DNA from 4 places in the Streptomyces sp. NPDC001532 genome. Region 1 is predicted to be linked to each of the others. Evidence: riboswitches for the same ligand, from Rfam matches in the RefSeq annotation. Region 1 holds a riboswitch; each other region holds the start of a gene.
The links. Region 1 has a riboswitch for cyclic di-AMP ahead of ABT232_RS21810 (M23 family metallopeptidase). Riboswitches for the same ligand answer to the same signal wherever they lie in the genome.

Region 1 (3,774 bases):
GTGCGCACCGACGAGCGCCGCGGCACCGAGTGGGCCTTCGAGGCGTACGAGACCGAGGGTGGGGGCGAGGAGCTGCGGCTCCGCTTCCGGGACGCGGGGCTGACGATCACCCTGCACTACCGGATGCGGGACGACGTCGTGGAGCGCTGGGTGACCCTGCGCAACGAGGGGCCCGTGGTCGAGGTGCTGCGCGCCGACTCCGCGACCTGGACCCTGCCCGACCGCGAGGACTGGCGGCTCTCCCAGCTGCACGGCCGCTGGGCCGCTGAGTCCCGGCTGACCACCGCGCCCCTCACCTACGGGGAGAAGGTCGTCGGCAGCCGGCGCGGCCACACCGGCCACCAGCACCTGCCATGGGTGGCGCTGGACACCGACGCCACGGAGGAACGCGGCGAGGTCTACGGCTGCGCTCTTGGCTGGTCCGGCTCCTGGCGGATCGCCGTGGCCCAACTGCCCGACGCCAAGGTGCAGATCACCGGCGGCGCCGGACACGACGACTCGGGGCTGACCCGGCTGGCGGCGGGGGAGAGCTTCACGACGCCCGTCTTCGCCGGGCTGTGGAGCGACGGCGGCTTCGGCGGCGCGAGCCGCGCCTGGCACGCCTACCAGCGCGCGCACGTCATCCCCGACGCGGACCGGGACCGCCCGGTGCTGTTCAACTCCTGGGAGGCCACCGGGTTCGACATCTCCGAGGAGCGGCAGCGGGCGCTCGCCCGGCGGGCCGCCGCCGTCGGCGTGGAGCTGTTCGTGGTCGACGACGGCTGGTTCGGCGCCCGCACCGACGACCGGGCCGGGCTCGGCGACTGGACACCCAACCCGGACCGCTTCCCGGCCGGTCTGAAGCCCCTCGCCGACGAGGTGCACGCCCTCGGGATGCGGTTCGGGATCTGGGTCGAGCCCGAGATGGTCAACCCGGACAGCGATCTGTACCGCGCCCACCCGGACTGGGTGCAGTTCCATACCGGTCGAAAGCGGACGGAATTCCGCAATCAGCTCGTACTCAACCTGGCGCGGGAGGACGTCCAGCAGTACCTCTGGGGGCAGCTGGACGGCCTGCTCTCCAGTGCTCCCGTCGACTATGTGAAGTGGGACTTCAACCGCTGCTTCACCGACGCCGGCTGGCCCGGCGAGCCGTATCCGCAGCGGCTGTGGGCCGACCATGTGCGGGCCCTGTACGCGCTGCTGGACCGGCTGCGCGCGGCCCACCCCGGGGTCGCCTTCGAGTCCTGCTCGGGTGGCGGCGGCCGGATCGACCTCGGCGTGCTCGGCCGGACCGACCAGGTGTGGACCTCCGACAACACCGACCCGCTCGACCGGCTCGCGATCCAGCACGGCTTCAGCCAGCTCCACCCCGCGCGCGTGATGGCCGCCTGGGTCACCGACAGCCCCAACGCCATGCTGAACGGCCGGGTCAGCTCGCTGCGCTTCCGGTTCGTGAGCGCGATGGCCGGGGTGCTGGGGGTCGGCGGCGACCTGGGCCGGTGGACCGAGGAGGAGCTGACGGAGGCCGCCGAGTGGGTGGCGCTCTACAAGGAGATCCGGCCGCTGGTGCAGCGCGGGGATCTGTACCGTCTGCGGCCTCCGCGCGGCGGGCTGAGCGCCGTCCAGTACGTCCTGGGTGACGAGACGGTCGTCCTCGCCTGGCTCCAGGCACAGCACCACGGTGAGCCCGCTCCGGCGCTGCGGCTGCGCGGGATCGATCCGACGGCATCGTATGAATGCCATGAAACGGGCGAAGTGCACCGAGGTGCCGTATTGCTGCATCACGGACTTCTCACAGGATTGCGGGGGGATCTCGATGCGACGGTTCTCCGTCTCCGTCGCATCTGAGCGATGTGTCCGAATTGGAGCCTTCGTTGTAACTCGGTCTGGAATAAAGAGTTGTGGGGAGGGGCGCGTGAGCAGCGTCATACAGGTGACGGTGAGTCGCCCGTCATGTCCACGTAATTCACCCTCTTCTTAAGGGCTTTTGGACAAAAGGGCGGCTGCGTAATCAACGGACAGTGACCGGGAATTCTGTGGCGGAAGGGCGTGAAACGCATTCAAGGGCAACCATTCGCTTGTCCTTGTGCGTCCGGGTCGCTTACGTTCCACCTCGATCCGGGCGGACGCCTAATCCTGCCGCCGCCTGGTGCCCGCGCTAACTCACCCGTGCACGGCAGGAGCGGGGGACCCACAGGTTTGACCGCCTGTTCCGGTTCCCGGAACGGCTCGGGGTAAAGCCGCGTCCCGACGTGGCCGGACATCTCCAGTCCGCACCCGACAGCTCACCTCGTAGGCGCCGGAGAGGAATTCGCCATGCCCGCCAAGGGTAAGCACCGCCGTCCCAAGACCCTGCGCTTCACTCGTTCCATCGCCGTCGCCGGTACCGGTGGCGCCGCGCTCGCCCTCCCTCTGATGGGAGCGGCCGGCGCCCACGCCGCCACCCCGCAGTCCGCCGCGGAGCAGGCCGTCCAGTCGGTCGCCTCCGTCCAGAAGGCGGCCGCGGCGGACAAGGCCGCCGACAAGGGCTCCGGTGTCCGGACCTACACCGTGAAGTCCGGCGACTACCTCTCGAAGATCGCTGTCGAGCAGGACGTCGACGGCGGCTGGAAGAAGCTGTACGCGGACAACCGCACCGCCGTCGGCGCGGACCCGTCGCTGATCCACCCCGGTCTGAAGCTGTCCATCGGCAAGAAGGCCGCGGCGAGCGCTCCCGAGTCCTCGTCCTCCGAGACCTCCGAGTCGTCGCAGTCCGCACAGAAGCAGTCCGCGCAGAAGTCGCAGTCGTCCGACACCTCGCAGTCGAGCGAGGCCTCGAAGCCGGTCGAGTCGTCGCCCTCGCAGGCCGCCCCGGCCGCCCAGGCCGCCGACACGGCCGACACCGCCACCTCCACCGCGGCCGGCGGCTTCAGCGCCCCGGTCTCCGGCGCCGGTGTCGGCACCGCCTACAAGGTGGCGGGCAGCATGTGGTCCAGCGGCTACCACACCGGTGTCGACTTCGTCGTCCCGACCGGCACCTCGCTCAAGGCCGTCGGCGCCGGCACCGTCGTCTCCGCCGGCTGGGGCGGTGCGTACGGCAACCAGGTCGTCATCAAGCTCGCCGACGGCTACTACGCCCAGTACGCCCACCTCTCTTCGCTCTCGGTGTCGGCCGGCCAGTCCGTGACCGCGGGCCAGCAGGTCGGTCTGTCCGGTGCGACCGGCAACGTCACCGGCCCGCACCTGCACTTCGAGATCCGCACCACCCCGGACTACGGCTCGGACGTGGACCCGATCGCCTACCTCCGCGCCAAGGGCGTCGCCATCTGACGCCACTCCGCCGTGCCGGTACCTGACACCGGCGGCACCGCCGGTACCTGACGACCGGCGGCCCGCGCCCGCACACGCCGAAGGCCGGACCCGATCCACGGGTCCGGCCTTCGGCGTGTGCGGCTTTGCGCGTTCATGATCGTTTCATTGCGGTCGTGTGGCATCCCTGTTCGAGGCATCGACATGGGGTCGAGGGTGAGGACAGAGTGGTTCCCGAGGGTCAGCAAGCGCTTTCCCCGCGCTTCTACGTCCCCTCTCCGTCTTTCCTCTCCGTCTCCACCCCTCTCCTCCCTCCTCCTCGCCCATGAAGGAGCACTGCCCCATGCACCCCCTCGGACGCCGAAGAATCGGTGCCGTCGTCGCCTCGGCCCTGCTGGCCGGGCTGTTCTCCGCACCCGCCGGGCACGCCGCCGAGCCCCGCCGGATCGTGGAGAACCTGGACCGCGGCCTGGTCGCCGTGCCCTCCGGCGCCGGCACCTTCCT
Region 2 (3,774 bases), on a different contig from region 1:
CCGGCCCTCAGCGCCCGACGCCCGGCCCCCGAGGCCCAGCGCCAGCTGCCCGACCTCGAGCACCCAGCCCTCTACGCCCTGCGCAGGCTGCCCGGCCCTGAGCGCCGGGCCTTCAGCCCTCGGCCCCCGAGGCCCAGCGCCAGCTGCCCGACCTCCAGCGCCTGGCGCCCAACCCTCTACGCCCGGCGCCAGCTGCCCGGCCCTCAGTGCCCGCCGCCGGCTGCCCGCCGTCCCGCTTCCGCCACCCCGGATCAGCCCGCCGCCCCGGCTCAGGCCGGTCGTACCACGCTGTGGATCGACGACTCGCCGTCGTAGTAGATCGATTCCTCGCGTACGTACGCCCCGGGCTTCGGCGCGTGGATCATCATTCCGTTGCCGATGTAGATGCCGACGTGGGTGATGTCGTCGTAGAAGAAGACGAGGTCGCCGGGCTGGGCGGCGGCGACGGAGACCGTGGTGCCGGCGTTCACCTGGTCGTAGGTGGTGCGGGGGAGGGTGACGCCGGCGGCCTTCCAGGCGGCCTGGGTGAGGCCGGAGCAGTCGTAGGAGTCGGGCCCGGTGGCGCCCCAGACGTAGGGCTTGCCGATCTGCGCGCGGGAGAAGGCGAGCGCCTTCTCGGCCTTGGCGGCGTACGTGGAGTCGGTGGCGGTGGAGGTGTCCCCGGTGCTCTCCTGCTGAGGGGCCTGCTCCTGCGCGGTCTCCTGCGCGGCGGCCTCCTCCTGCTGCCGCTGCTCCTCCGCCTCGGCCTGCTGCCGCGCGAGCTCGGCGGCCTTGCGGGCGGCCTCCTCCTGCTTGCGCTTCTCGATCGCCGCGAGCCGCGCCTTCTCCTCCGCGGTCAGCTGCGACAGCAGCTCCCGCGCGGTGGACAGCTTCTTCTGGACGGTCGCCTTGGCCGTCCTGAGGTCGGTCTGCGAGTCGGTGAGCGTCTGGAGGCTCTCGGTGGCCTCGCGACGCTTCTCCATCGTCTCGGTCTGCTGAGCGAAGTAGTCGTCGACCGCTTCCTTCTGACGGCTGGTCAGTCGGCCCATCAGCTGAGTCTGGTCGAAGTAGTCCTGCGGGGTGTCCGCGAGCAGGAAGGTCGCGGTGTCGGGGGCGGCGGCCCCGGTGCGGTACTGGGCCGCGGCGTACGAGCCCAGTTCGGCGCGTGCCTCGTTGAGCTTCTGTGCGCGCTCGGCGACGTCGTCCAGGAGGGTGTCGACGCGCTTGCGCTGCTTGGTGGTCCGCTCCTTGGCCGCGTTGTACTTCTCGGTCGCCGACTCCGCCTGGCGGTAGAGATCGTCGACCTTCTTCTCGACCTCCTCCAGGCTCGGCTTGTCGTCGGTCGAGGGAGCGGCGTCGGCGGTCTGCGAGAGCAGGGCCACGGAGGTGAGGGCCGCGGTGGCGAGGGCGGGGGTGCGTATGCCTGCCACGCGCGCGGTGGGACGCGACTTGCGGTGCGACGCCAAGGGAGGCGACTCCTTCCATCGGCCGCCTACCGGGTTAGCTGTCGGGTTCGGGCGGGTCGTTAGGAAGGGTTGCCCTACGGTCCGCTCCCCGGAGGGAGGGGCCGATTCACCCCAGAGTTCGGTGGGTCCCCGGCTCCGGGCCCGGTGTGGGCGCGCAGGACTCGGCGGAGGCCGTACGGTCCGGCGGGGTTCGCCGGTGGGGGTCGTACGGCCTGCCCGGCACGGTAGCCAACTCGTGTGCCGACTGTGAAGGTTGGTGGGTGATATGCCCGATACATTTTCGTGACCTTCCGGTCGGGGTCGCTCGCCGTCGTCGATCCGGAGCGCTGCGTGGCGGGTTGGCCTTGTAATCGTGTGGACGCGAGCCGTGACGAGAGGCATTCCCAAGATCATCGGTGAGGTGTGACGGGGATGTCTTCCGGGTGGCCCTCGGTTGTCAGTGGGGCGCCCTAGACTCGGAGAGCGATGAGCAGCCTCTTTGACGACAGCTTCCTGGCGGACCTCCAGGCCCCGCGGGCCCACGCGGAGGAGCCCCCGCCGCCGCCCGAGGACGATCACGTACCGGAGTCGATCCCGGACGATCTGTTCGGCGGGAAGTTCGACCTGCCACCGGACCGGGACGCCCACTACCGCGACGGCGCCCCGCGCCCCGTGGTCGACCCGGCCGTGCTCCTGGAGGGGCTGAACGAGAACCAGCGCGCCGCCGTCGTCCACTCCGGCACCCCGCTGCTCATCGTGGCCGGCGCCGGCTCCGGCAAGACCCGCGTGCTCACCCACCGCATCGCCCACCTGCTGGGCGAGCGGGGCGTGCACCCCGGGCAGATCCTCGCGATCACCTTCACCAACAAGGCCGCGGGCGAGATGAAGGAGCGCGTCGAGCAGCTCGTCGGCCCGCGCGCCAACGCCATGTGGGTGATGACCTTCCACAGCGCGTGCGTCCGCATCCTGCGCCGCGAGAGCAAGAAGCTCGGCTTCACCTCGTCGTTCTCGATCTACGACGCCGCCGACTCCAAGCGCCTGATGGCCCTGGTCTGCCGCGATCTCGAGCTGGACCCCAAGCGTTTCCCGCCGAAGTCCTTCAGCGCCAAGATCAGCAACCTGAAGAACGAGCTGATCGACGAGGAGGACTTCGCCGCCCAGGCCACCGACGGCTTCGAGAAGACCCTCGCCCAGGCCTACGCCATGTACCAGTCGCGCCTGCGCGAGGCGAACGCGCTGGACTTCGACGACCTGATCATGACGACGGTCAACCTGCTGCGCGCCTTCCCGGACGTCGCCGAGCACTACCGCCGCCGCTTCCGCCACGTGCTGGTCGACGAGTACCAGGACACCAACCACGCCCAGTACGCCCTGGTCCGCGAGCTGGTCGGCACCTCCGAGCACCCGGTGGACGTACCGCCCAGCGAGGACGACCTGGCTCCCGCCGAGCTGTGCGTCGTGGGTGACGCCGACCAGTCGATCTACGCCTTCCGCGGCGCGACGATCCGCAACATCCTCCAGTTCGAGGAGGACTACCCGAACGCGACGACGATCCTGCTGGAGCAGAACTACCGCTCCACCCAGACGATCCTCTCCGCTGCCAACGCGGTCATCGAGCGCAACGAGTCCCGCCGCCCCAAGAACCTGTGGACCAACGCGGGCGCGGGCGCGCGCATCACCGGCTACGTCGCCGACACCGAGCACGACGAGGCTCAGTTCGTCGCCGACGAGATAGACCGCCTCACGGACGCGGGTGACGCGAAGGCCGGCGACGTCGCCGTCTTCTACCGGACGAACGCCCAGTCCCGTGTCTTCGAAGAGGTCTTCATCCGCGTCGGTCTGCCCTACAAGGTCGTCGGCGGCGTCCGCTTCTACGAGCGCAAGGAGGTCCGGGACGTCCTGGCCTACCTGCGTGTCCTGTCCAACCCCGAGGACTCGGTCCCGCTGCGTCGCATCCTGAACGTGCCCAAGCGCGGCATCGGCGACCGCGCCGAGGCGATGATCGACGCCCTGTCCCAACGGGAGAAGATCAGCTTCCCGCAGGCGCTGAAGCGGGTCGACGAGGCGTACGGCATGGCCGCGCGGTCCACCAACGCGGTCAAGCGGTTCAACACGCTGATGGAGGAGCTGCGCACGATCGTCGAGTCCGGCGCCGGACCGGCGACGATCCTAGAGGCGGTGCTCGAACGCACGGGCTACCTCGCCGAGCTTCAGGCCTCCACCGACCCGCAGGACGAGACCCGTATCGAGAACCTCCAGGAACTCGCCGCCGTCGCCCTGGAGTTCGAGCAGGAGTCCGGTGAGGGTGAGACCGCCGGCTCGCTCTCCGAATTCCTGGAGCGGGTCGCGC
Region 3 (3,774 bases), on a different contig from region 1:
GGGCGAGGCCCTCGCGGTCGGAGAAGGCCAGGGACTCCCGCAGCCGCTGGGGGGAGATGTTGGAGGCGGCGATGTACCGGACCTTGCCCGCCTCCACCAGTTCGTCGAGCGCGCCGACGATCTCCTCGACCGGCACGTCGGGCTGGTCGAAGTGGGTGTAGTAGAGGTCGATGTGGTCGGTGCCGAGGCGTCGCAGTGAGGCGTCGGCCGCGGCCTTGATGTTCACCGCGCTCAGGCCCGGGTACTCGGGGTGCTGGCTGACCTTGGTCGCGATGACCACCTCGGAGCGGTTCCCCCGGGCCTTGACCCACTCGCCGATGATCGTCTCGGACTCGCCGCCGGAGTTGCCCTCGATCCAGGCCGAGTAGGAGTCGGCGGTGTCGACGAAGTTGCCGCCCGCGGCGGCGTAGGCGTCGAGGACGGCGAAGGAGCGGTCCCGGTCCGCGGTCCAGCCGAAGACGTTGCCGCCGAGGGAGAGGGGGAAGACCTCCAGGTCGGAGGAGCCGAGCTTGCGCAGAGAAGTCATGCCGAGTGACAACACGGCACGGGGAAGCGCGTATTCCGTGAACCGGCAGCCCTGACGTCGGGGGGTTGTCGTCAGGACCGCCGGGGTTCAGCGTGAGCGTGGGCTCAGGGGGTGAGGCCCTTGCTCTGGAGCCAGGCCATCGGGTCCAGCGCGCCGCCGTCGCCGGTGTGCACCTCCAGGTGCAGGTGCGGGCCGGTCACGTTGCCGGTCGCGCCCACGCGGCCGATGACGTCACCGGTGTTGACCTTCTGGCCCACGCTGACGTTGATCGACGACTGGTGGGCGTAGAGGATCTCGGTGCCGTCGTCCAGGGTCAGGACGGTCTTGTAGCCGTACGACCCGTCCCAGCCGGCCTGGGTGATGGTGCCGGTGTGCACCGCCTTGATGAGGGTGCCGGTGGGCGCGGCGAAGTCCAGGCCGGTGTGGTAGCCGGAGGACCACATCGAGCCGGCCTGACCGTAGGTGGAGGTCAGGGTGTACGAGGAGGTCGGCAGCGTGAACTGCTTGGCCAGCTCGGCCAGGCGCTCGGCCTCGGCCTTCTTGCGGGCCTCCTCCTCGGCCGCCTTCTTCGCGGCGGCGGCCTCGGCCTCGGCTTCCTTCTCCGCCTTGGCGGCCGCCTCGGCGGCGGCCTTCTCGGCGGCGGCCAGCGCTTCCGCGGCGGCCTTGGACTCGACCTGGTCCTGCTGCTGCTCGGCCTGCGCCATGATGCGGGCGCGCAGTGCCTCGCCGGCGTCGGTGGTGCCCTGCGCGGTCTCGGTCTCGGTGACGCCGACGCTGCTGAGCGGGGTGGCGGTGGTCTCGGCCTCGGGCTCGGGCTCGTCGGAGATGAGCGAGCCGACGTTCGGCAGGTCGGGCATCGAGATGGACACCGGCGGCTTGCCGGTCTGCGCGGTGGCCATGCCGCCCGCGCCGACGGCGGCTATGACACCGACGCCGAGAACGGTGGAGCTGCGGGCGAGTCCGCCGCCGCGCTGCTTGGCGACGCGGTGCCGGCCGCGTACGGGGCGAATGGATTCCTTGGTCGGATTCCACTCCTCCCAGGGGCCCTCTTCGGTGCGCTGACCGCCGTAGACGAAGGTGTCGGCGGGATCGACAGTGCGCTGGCCGGGCACGAACGGGGCCCCGGGGGCAGGCCGGTTGGACGCCACGTGGGCGTACTCCTTTCCTTCCTTCTCGCCTACCGGGTTAGCTGACGGGTTCGGAGCAGGAAGGTCTCCTACGCGCGTAAATCAGCCGTGTGAACACGACTGGCCACGAGCGATTCACCCCAAGGTGGTGGTTCCCCGGTTCCCTACGGGATTCGGCGCGTGCGCACGGAGCCGCCTCTTGTGACGGCTGGGACGACCGCGCTGCGTTATCGGACGTTAATAGAACCGGGGCCTGAATTCCAAGCCGTTCCGCTTGATCATTACGGTTCTCCGGGCGGACGTTCGACCCATGACCGGCGAAAAACGGGCGAGTTGACCAGCGCTCAGCAGCGTTCTTTCTTTTGATGGTGTCTCAGATGTTATGCGGAGTGGGGTTGCTCACTTACTCCTGGTGACGGCGGTCGGGGCCGCCGTACGGCCAGCAGCGCCATGTCGTCCGTCAGCCTGCCGCCGGAGTGCCACCGCACATCTTCGGCCAAGATCGACAGCAGCTCGCCCGGCCCGCCGAAGGTCCGCCCGGCCAGCCGCCGCGACGGGTCGTAGAACTCGCCGCGCGCGTCGCGGGCTTCGGACAGCCCGTCGGTGTGGAGCAGCAGCGTGCTCCCGCCCGGAAAGCCGGCCTCGTCCGCGCGGTCCGGCCAGACGCCCAGCTCGCCCATGCCGAGCGGCAGCGCGGGGTTCCGGGCCGGCAGCGGCCGCAGCCGGCCGTCGGCGTGCAGCAGCAGCGGCGGCGGATGGCCGCGGTTGAGGATCCGTACGACGCCGTCGCCGTGCGGGATCTCGGCCAGTACGGCGGTGGTGAACCCCTCGAAGGCGTCGATGCCGTCGCGCCGGGTGCCCTCGCGGGCCAGCGCGTGCTCCAGCCGCTGGGCGACCGCCTCCAGCGTCCCCTCGTGCTCGGCGGCCTCACGGAACGCGCCGATCACCACGGCGACGGCGGCCACCGCGCCCATCCCCTTGCCCCGCACGTCCCCGACCACCAGCCGCACCCCGTACGGGCTGTCCTGCACGGCGTAGAGGTCGCCGCCGATGGAGGCGTCCGCCTGCGCGGCCTCGTAGCGCGCGGCGATCTCGTAGCCGCCGATGCGTGCCGCGGGCTCCGGCAGCACCGCGCGCTGCGCCGCCTCGGCGATCTCACGGGCGGTGGCGAGCCGGGCGTGGCCGCGGCCGACGAGGCAGTTGACGACCACGGCGAGGACGGAGACGACCGCCACGGTGACCGTCTCGGTGATCGCGTCGACGCGCAGGGCGATGCCGTACCGGATGTGCACCACGAGGACGACGGCGAGCGCCGCGATCCCGGTGAGGACGGTGGCCCGCCGGGAGAGCAGCGGGGCGGCGATCAGTGGCGCGGCGACGAAGAGCGGGGCGGCGGTGTAGTTCTCGGGGGTGAAGTAGTCGTAGCAGCCGCCGAGGACGACGAGGAGCATGGGCAGGGTGCGGACCAGGGTCCGCGCGTACGAGATCCGCCGTTCCTCGTCAGGGCCGGACGGCACGGGCGTGGGCGTAGGCGTGGGCGTGTGTGCGGACGCGGGCACGCCGCCGGGGCCAGGGCCGGGGCCGGGGCCGAGGTCTTCGGACCGCACCACTTGTCTCCCGCACCACTCGTCTCCCGCCAGTCCCACGAGCCCCATGGGTCCGCCGGTCCCGCCGGGTCCCTGAGATCGTCCGCCACCGCCTCGCACCGCCTCGCCCGTCCAGAGTCGCCGGAGCGGCTGCGGGCGGCGAGCCGGAAGGGCCGACCGGGGGAGAACACACCGGGGGCAGACACGCAGGGGAAAGCACTCACGGGAAAACACTCAGGGCCGGAACCCATCTTCATGGGTTCCGGCCCTGAGTCTTCAGTAGCGGGGACAGGATTTGAACCTGCGACCTCTGGGTTATGAGCCCAGCGAGCTACCGAGCTGCTCCACCCCGCGTCGGTGAAACCAGCATACGCCATCCGCGGGACCATTCGCGCCAGGGTTTCCGTCCAGCGCCTCTGACCTGCGGAAATCAGCCCGTATTCAGCTGCTCGGCATGGTCCGTCGTCCGCGGCCGGCGGCCCGGGGCACGGGCTCCGCGGAGCGATTGGCCAGGATGGGGCGGTACAGACGCGGC
Region 4 (3,774 bases), on a different contig from region 1:
GGCGCCCCGCTGGCCCGTCTGGAGGGCCAGACCGCGCTCGCCACGCTGCTCACCCGGCTGCCGGATCTCCGCCTCGCCGCGGATCCGGCGGAGCTGCGCTGGCGCGGCGGTCTCATCATGCGCGGACTGCGCACGCTGCCGGTGGAGTTCACACCCCGGCCATGACGACTGCACGTCACGACCGCAAACATGACACTCCCTCACCTCTGTGATCTTCACGTGATCTACGCGGCATTAACTTGTGACAAGTGATCGTCTGCCTATACGTTCACCCATCAGCGCGGCGAGCGTCACAAGATCTCCGCCGCGCCGTCACCGCTGTCTCGCGAAAGGTCCCCGCATGCTCTCCGGGAACGGTCGTCACCGTCGCCCCCGTCAGGCTCCGGCCCTCATCGTCGCGGCCGGAGTGACTGGATCCGCCATCGCCATCCCGCTCCTCGGCGCGACCGGCGCGAGCGCCGCCACCGGTGTGACGTGGGACAGGGTCGCGGAGTGCGAGAGCGGTGGCTCCTGGAGCGCCGACAACGGCAACGGTTACTACGGCGGTCTGCAGATCTCCCAGGACAACTGGGTGGAGTACGGCGGCCTGGACTACGCCGAGAGCCCCGACGTGGCCAGCCGTTCGCAGCAGATAGCCGTCGCCGAGAGGATCCTCGCCGACCAGGGTGTCGGCGCCTGGCCCACCTGCGGCCTGCTCGGCGGCCTGGACGACGACTCCGCACCGGCGGGCGTCGACACCGGCCTCGCGGCTGACGCGGCGTCGGGCGCCTCGGCGACCCCGGACGCCTCCTCGAAGCCCGAGTCCGGCTTGTCCGACTCCTCCGTTTCGACCGGAAGCACCGGTAAGGCGGAAAGCTCTGAAGGTTCCGGTAAGTCCGGTACCTCCGGCGGCTCGGACGCCTCCGGTGATTCCGGATCCTCCGGTTCCGCGTCGTCGTCCCCGTCCTCGGGGTCCGGCTCGGACGGTGAGGCGGAAGGTTCCGGCAAGGACGGGAGCGGCGACTCCCAGGAGGGTGACAGCTCCCTCACCGCCACCACCAAGAACGACGAGTCGGACAAGTCCGGCCAGAACGACCTCTCTTCGGACGCCGTCGAATCCGGCTCCACCGGCTCCGGCCGCCACCGCGGCGACAGCGCCGACGAGGAGGCCGCGGACAGCCGTACGGCCGACTCCTCCGGCCGGCACGCCTCGCGGGACACCACCGCCGCGCGTGACGCGGCCGACGGCTCCTACACGGTCCGCGCCGGCGACAGCCTCTGGGGCATCGCCGACTCCCTTGACCTCCAGGGCGGATGGTCCGCGCTCTACACCGAGAACAAGGACACCGTCGGCGACGACCCCGACCTCATCGTTCCCGGTCAGACCCTTGAAGTAGGGGTCGAACCGGGCGAAAAGTAGCTGGAGTTCGCGTCACGGTTCGGGCTTAATGTCCGAATTGGCAGCGGTGAGATATAGGTCTCAGAAGCCCTGATCGTCTTTGAAATTCCGCGGATCGCGTGTCTACGGTCAAGGCCGCTCGTCACCGCGAGCCCCGGCTGCCGCAACGCCGAATCCTGCCAGCGGCCGTCCGGGAACAGTCGTCGCGTCAAGCGCCGTAGGCAGGAGCGGGGGACCCAAGGTAAGTGCCGGTCCCGGCAGTTCGCTGCCGGAGCCGGCTTGGGGTGAAGCCGCAGCTCGCAAGAGACTGCGGCCGGGCAACTCAACCGGCCCGAACCCGACAGCTCACCTCGCAGGCGTCGGTGAGGGGATCGATCGATGCTGTTTTCCGCCAAGGGCAAGCACCGCCGTCCGTCCAAGGCCACCCGCGCCATCGCCATCGCCGGTGTGACCGGTGCCGCCGTCGCCGCCCCGCTGATGGCCGCCGGCAACGCCTCCGCCGCCACCGCCTCCGAGTGGGACGCCGTCGCCCAGTGCGAGTCCGGCGGCAACTGGTCCATCAACACCGGCAACGGCTACTACGGCGGTCTGCAGTTCTCCGCCTCCACCTGGGCCGCGTACGGCGGCACGCAGTACGCCGCCACGGCCGACCAGGCCTCCAAGGAGCAGCAGATCACCGTCGCCGAGAAGGTCCTCGCGGGCCAGGGCAAGGGCGCCTGGCCGGTCTGCGGCACCGGCCTGTCGAACACCCCGTACGGTGGCGGCAGCGCCTCCTCCTCCACCCCTTCCTCCTCGGCCGGTGACACCGCCACCACCGAGCGCGAGACCGAGGAGCAGAGCGCCTCCCGCTCCGCCGAGCGTCCGGCCGCCGAGAAGACCGTCACCACCCCGACCGGCAAGAAGGTCGAGAAGGGCGACGGCGAGTACAAGGTGGTCAAGGGCGACACCCTCAGCTCGATCGCCGAGGAGCACGACGTCGCGGGCGGCTGGCAGAAGCTGTTCGACCTGAACAAGGACATCGTCGACGACGCCGACGTCATCTACCCGGGCCAGCAGCTGCACCTCAAGTAGGCAGCGGCGGCACCTCCGCCAGGAGAGGCCCGCAGACTCCCCGCCCCGGTGCGCGTTCCCCCGTACGCACCGGGGCGGGGTTCGCTCTTTCTGCCGTGGGTTTTGCGAAACCGTCTTTGTTCCGTTCGGAAACAATTTACTCTCGGTTCCGTCCACGGGGTGGTCGGTCGGCTGGCCGATCGCCCGGAGCCGGTTAGGCTCGTCTCGCAGAGCCACACCCGCGGCCTGCCCACCGCGTCACATTGAAGAAGGAGATGCTCGTGCCGTCCATCGACGTCGTCGTAGCCCGGGAAATCCTGGACTCCCGAGGCAACCCCACGGTCGAGGTCGAGGTCGGCCTCGACGACGGCAGCACGGGTCGTGCCGCCGTTCCGTCCGGTGCCTCCACGGGCGCCTTCGAGGCCATCGAGCTCCGTGACGGCGACCCCAACCGCTACCAGGGCAAGGGTGTCGAGAAGGCCGTCCTGGCCGTCATCGAGCAGATCGGCCCGGAGCTGGTCGGCTACGACGCCACCGAGCAGCGCCTGATCGACCAGGCCATGTTCGACCTGGACGCCACCGACAACAAGGGCTCGCTCGGCGCCAACGCCATCCTCGGCGTCTCCCTGGCCGTCGCCCACGCCGCCTCCGAGGCCAGCGACCTGCCGCTGTTCCGTTACCTGGGCGGCCCGAACGCGCACCTGCTGCCGGTGCCGATGATGAACATCCTGAACGGCGGCTCGCACGCCGACTCCAACGTGGACATCCAGGAGTTCATGATCGCGCCGATCGGCGCGGAGTCCTTCTCCGAGGCGCTGCGCTGGGGCACCGAGGTCTACCACACCCTCAAGAAGGTCCTGAAGAGCAAGGGTCTGGCCACCGGCCTCGGCGACGAGGGCGGCTTCGCCCCGAACCTGGGCTCCAACCGCGAGGCCCTGGACCTGATCCTGGAGGCCATCAAGGAGGCCGGCTACACCCCGGGCGAGCAGATCGCGCTCGCGCTGGACGTGGCCGCGTCCGAGTTCTACAAGGACGGCTCCTACGTCTTCGAGGGCAAGGAGCGCTCCGCCGCCGAGATGACGGAGTACTACGCCGAACTGGTCGAGGCGTACCCGCTGGTCTCCATCGAGGACCCGCTGTTCGAGGACGACTGGGACGGCTGGAAGACCATCACCGACAAGCTCGGTGACAAGGTCCAGCTCGTCGGTGACGACCTGTTCGTCACCAACCCGGAGCGCCTGGCCCGCGGTATCGAGGACGGCGCCGCCAACGCCCTGCTGGTGAAGGTGAACCAGATCGGTTCGCTCACCGAGACCCTGGACGCGGTCGAGCTGGCCCAGCGCAAC

Region 2: it holds a riboswitch for cyclic di-AMP, as region 1 does, so the genes downstream of both, ABT232_RS30810 (C40 family peptidase) here and ABT232_RS21810 (M23 family metallopeptidase) in region 1, are expected to answer to the same signal.
Region 3: it holds a riboswitch for cyclic di-AMP, as region 1 does, so the genes downstream of both, ABT232_RS34430 (M23 family metallopeptidase) here and ABT232_RS21810 (M23 family metallopeptidase) in region 1, are expected to answer to the same signal.
Region 4: it holds a riboswitch for cyclic di-AMP, as region 1 does, so the genes downstream of both, ABT232_RS02875 (transglycosylase family protein) here and ABT232_RS21810 (M23 family metallopeptidase) in region 1, are expected to answer to the same signal.

Annotation. Positions count from the first base shown of each region.
Region 1 is NZ_JBEPAL010000023.1:98,886-102,659, reverse strand. It holds gene ABT232_RS21815 (alpha-galactosidase) at 1-1,830, shown strand, start outside; cyclic di-AMP (ydaO/yuaA leader) riboswitch at 2,129-2,296, shown strand; gene ABT232_RS21810 (M23 family metallopeptidase) at 2,299-3,291, shown strand; gene ABT232_RS21805 (rhamnogalacturonan lyase family protein) at 3,614-3,774, shown strand, end outside.
Region 2 is NZ_JBEPAL010000043.1:69,045-72,818, reverse strand. It holds gene ABT232_RS30810 (C40 family peptidase) at 270-1,445, opposite strand; cyclic di-AMP (ydaO/yuaA leader) riboswitch at 1,453-1,608, opposite strand; gene pcrA (DNA helicase PcrA) at 1,911-3,774, shown strand, end outside.
Region 3 is NZ_JBEPAL010000057.1:8,949-12,722, forward strand. It holds gene ABT232_RS34425 (aldo/keto reductase) at 1-526, opposite strand, end outside; gene ABT232_RS34430 (M23 family metallopeptidase) at 631-1,674, opposite strand; cyclic di-AMP (ydaO/yuaA leader) riboswitch at 1,686-1,842, opposite strand; gene ABT232_RS34435 (PP2C family protein-serine/threonine phosphatase) at 2,034-3,263, opposite strand; tRNA gene ABT232_RS34440 (tRNA-Met) at 3,520-3,593, opposite strand.
Region 4 is NZ_JBEPAL010000002.1:50,006-53,779, reverse strand. It holds gene ABT232_RS02885 (cytochrome P450 family protein) at 1-165, shown strand, start outside; gene ABT232_RS02880 (transglycosylase family protein) at 341-1,399, shown strand; cyclic di-AMP (ydaO/yuaA leader) riboswitch at 1,582-1,752, shown strand; gene ABT232_RS02875 (transglycosylase family protein) at 1,757-2,449, shown strand; gene eno (phosphopyruvate hydratase) at 2,710-3,774, shown strand, end outside.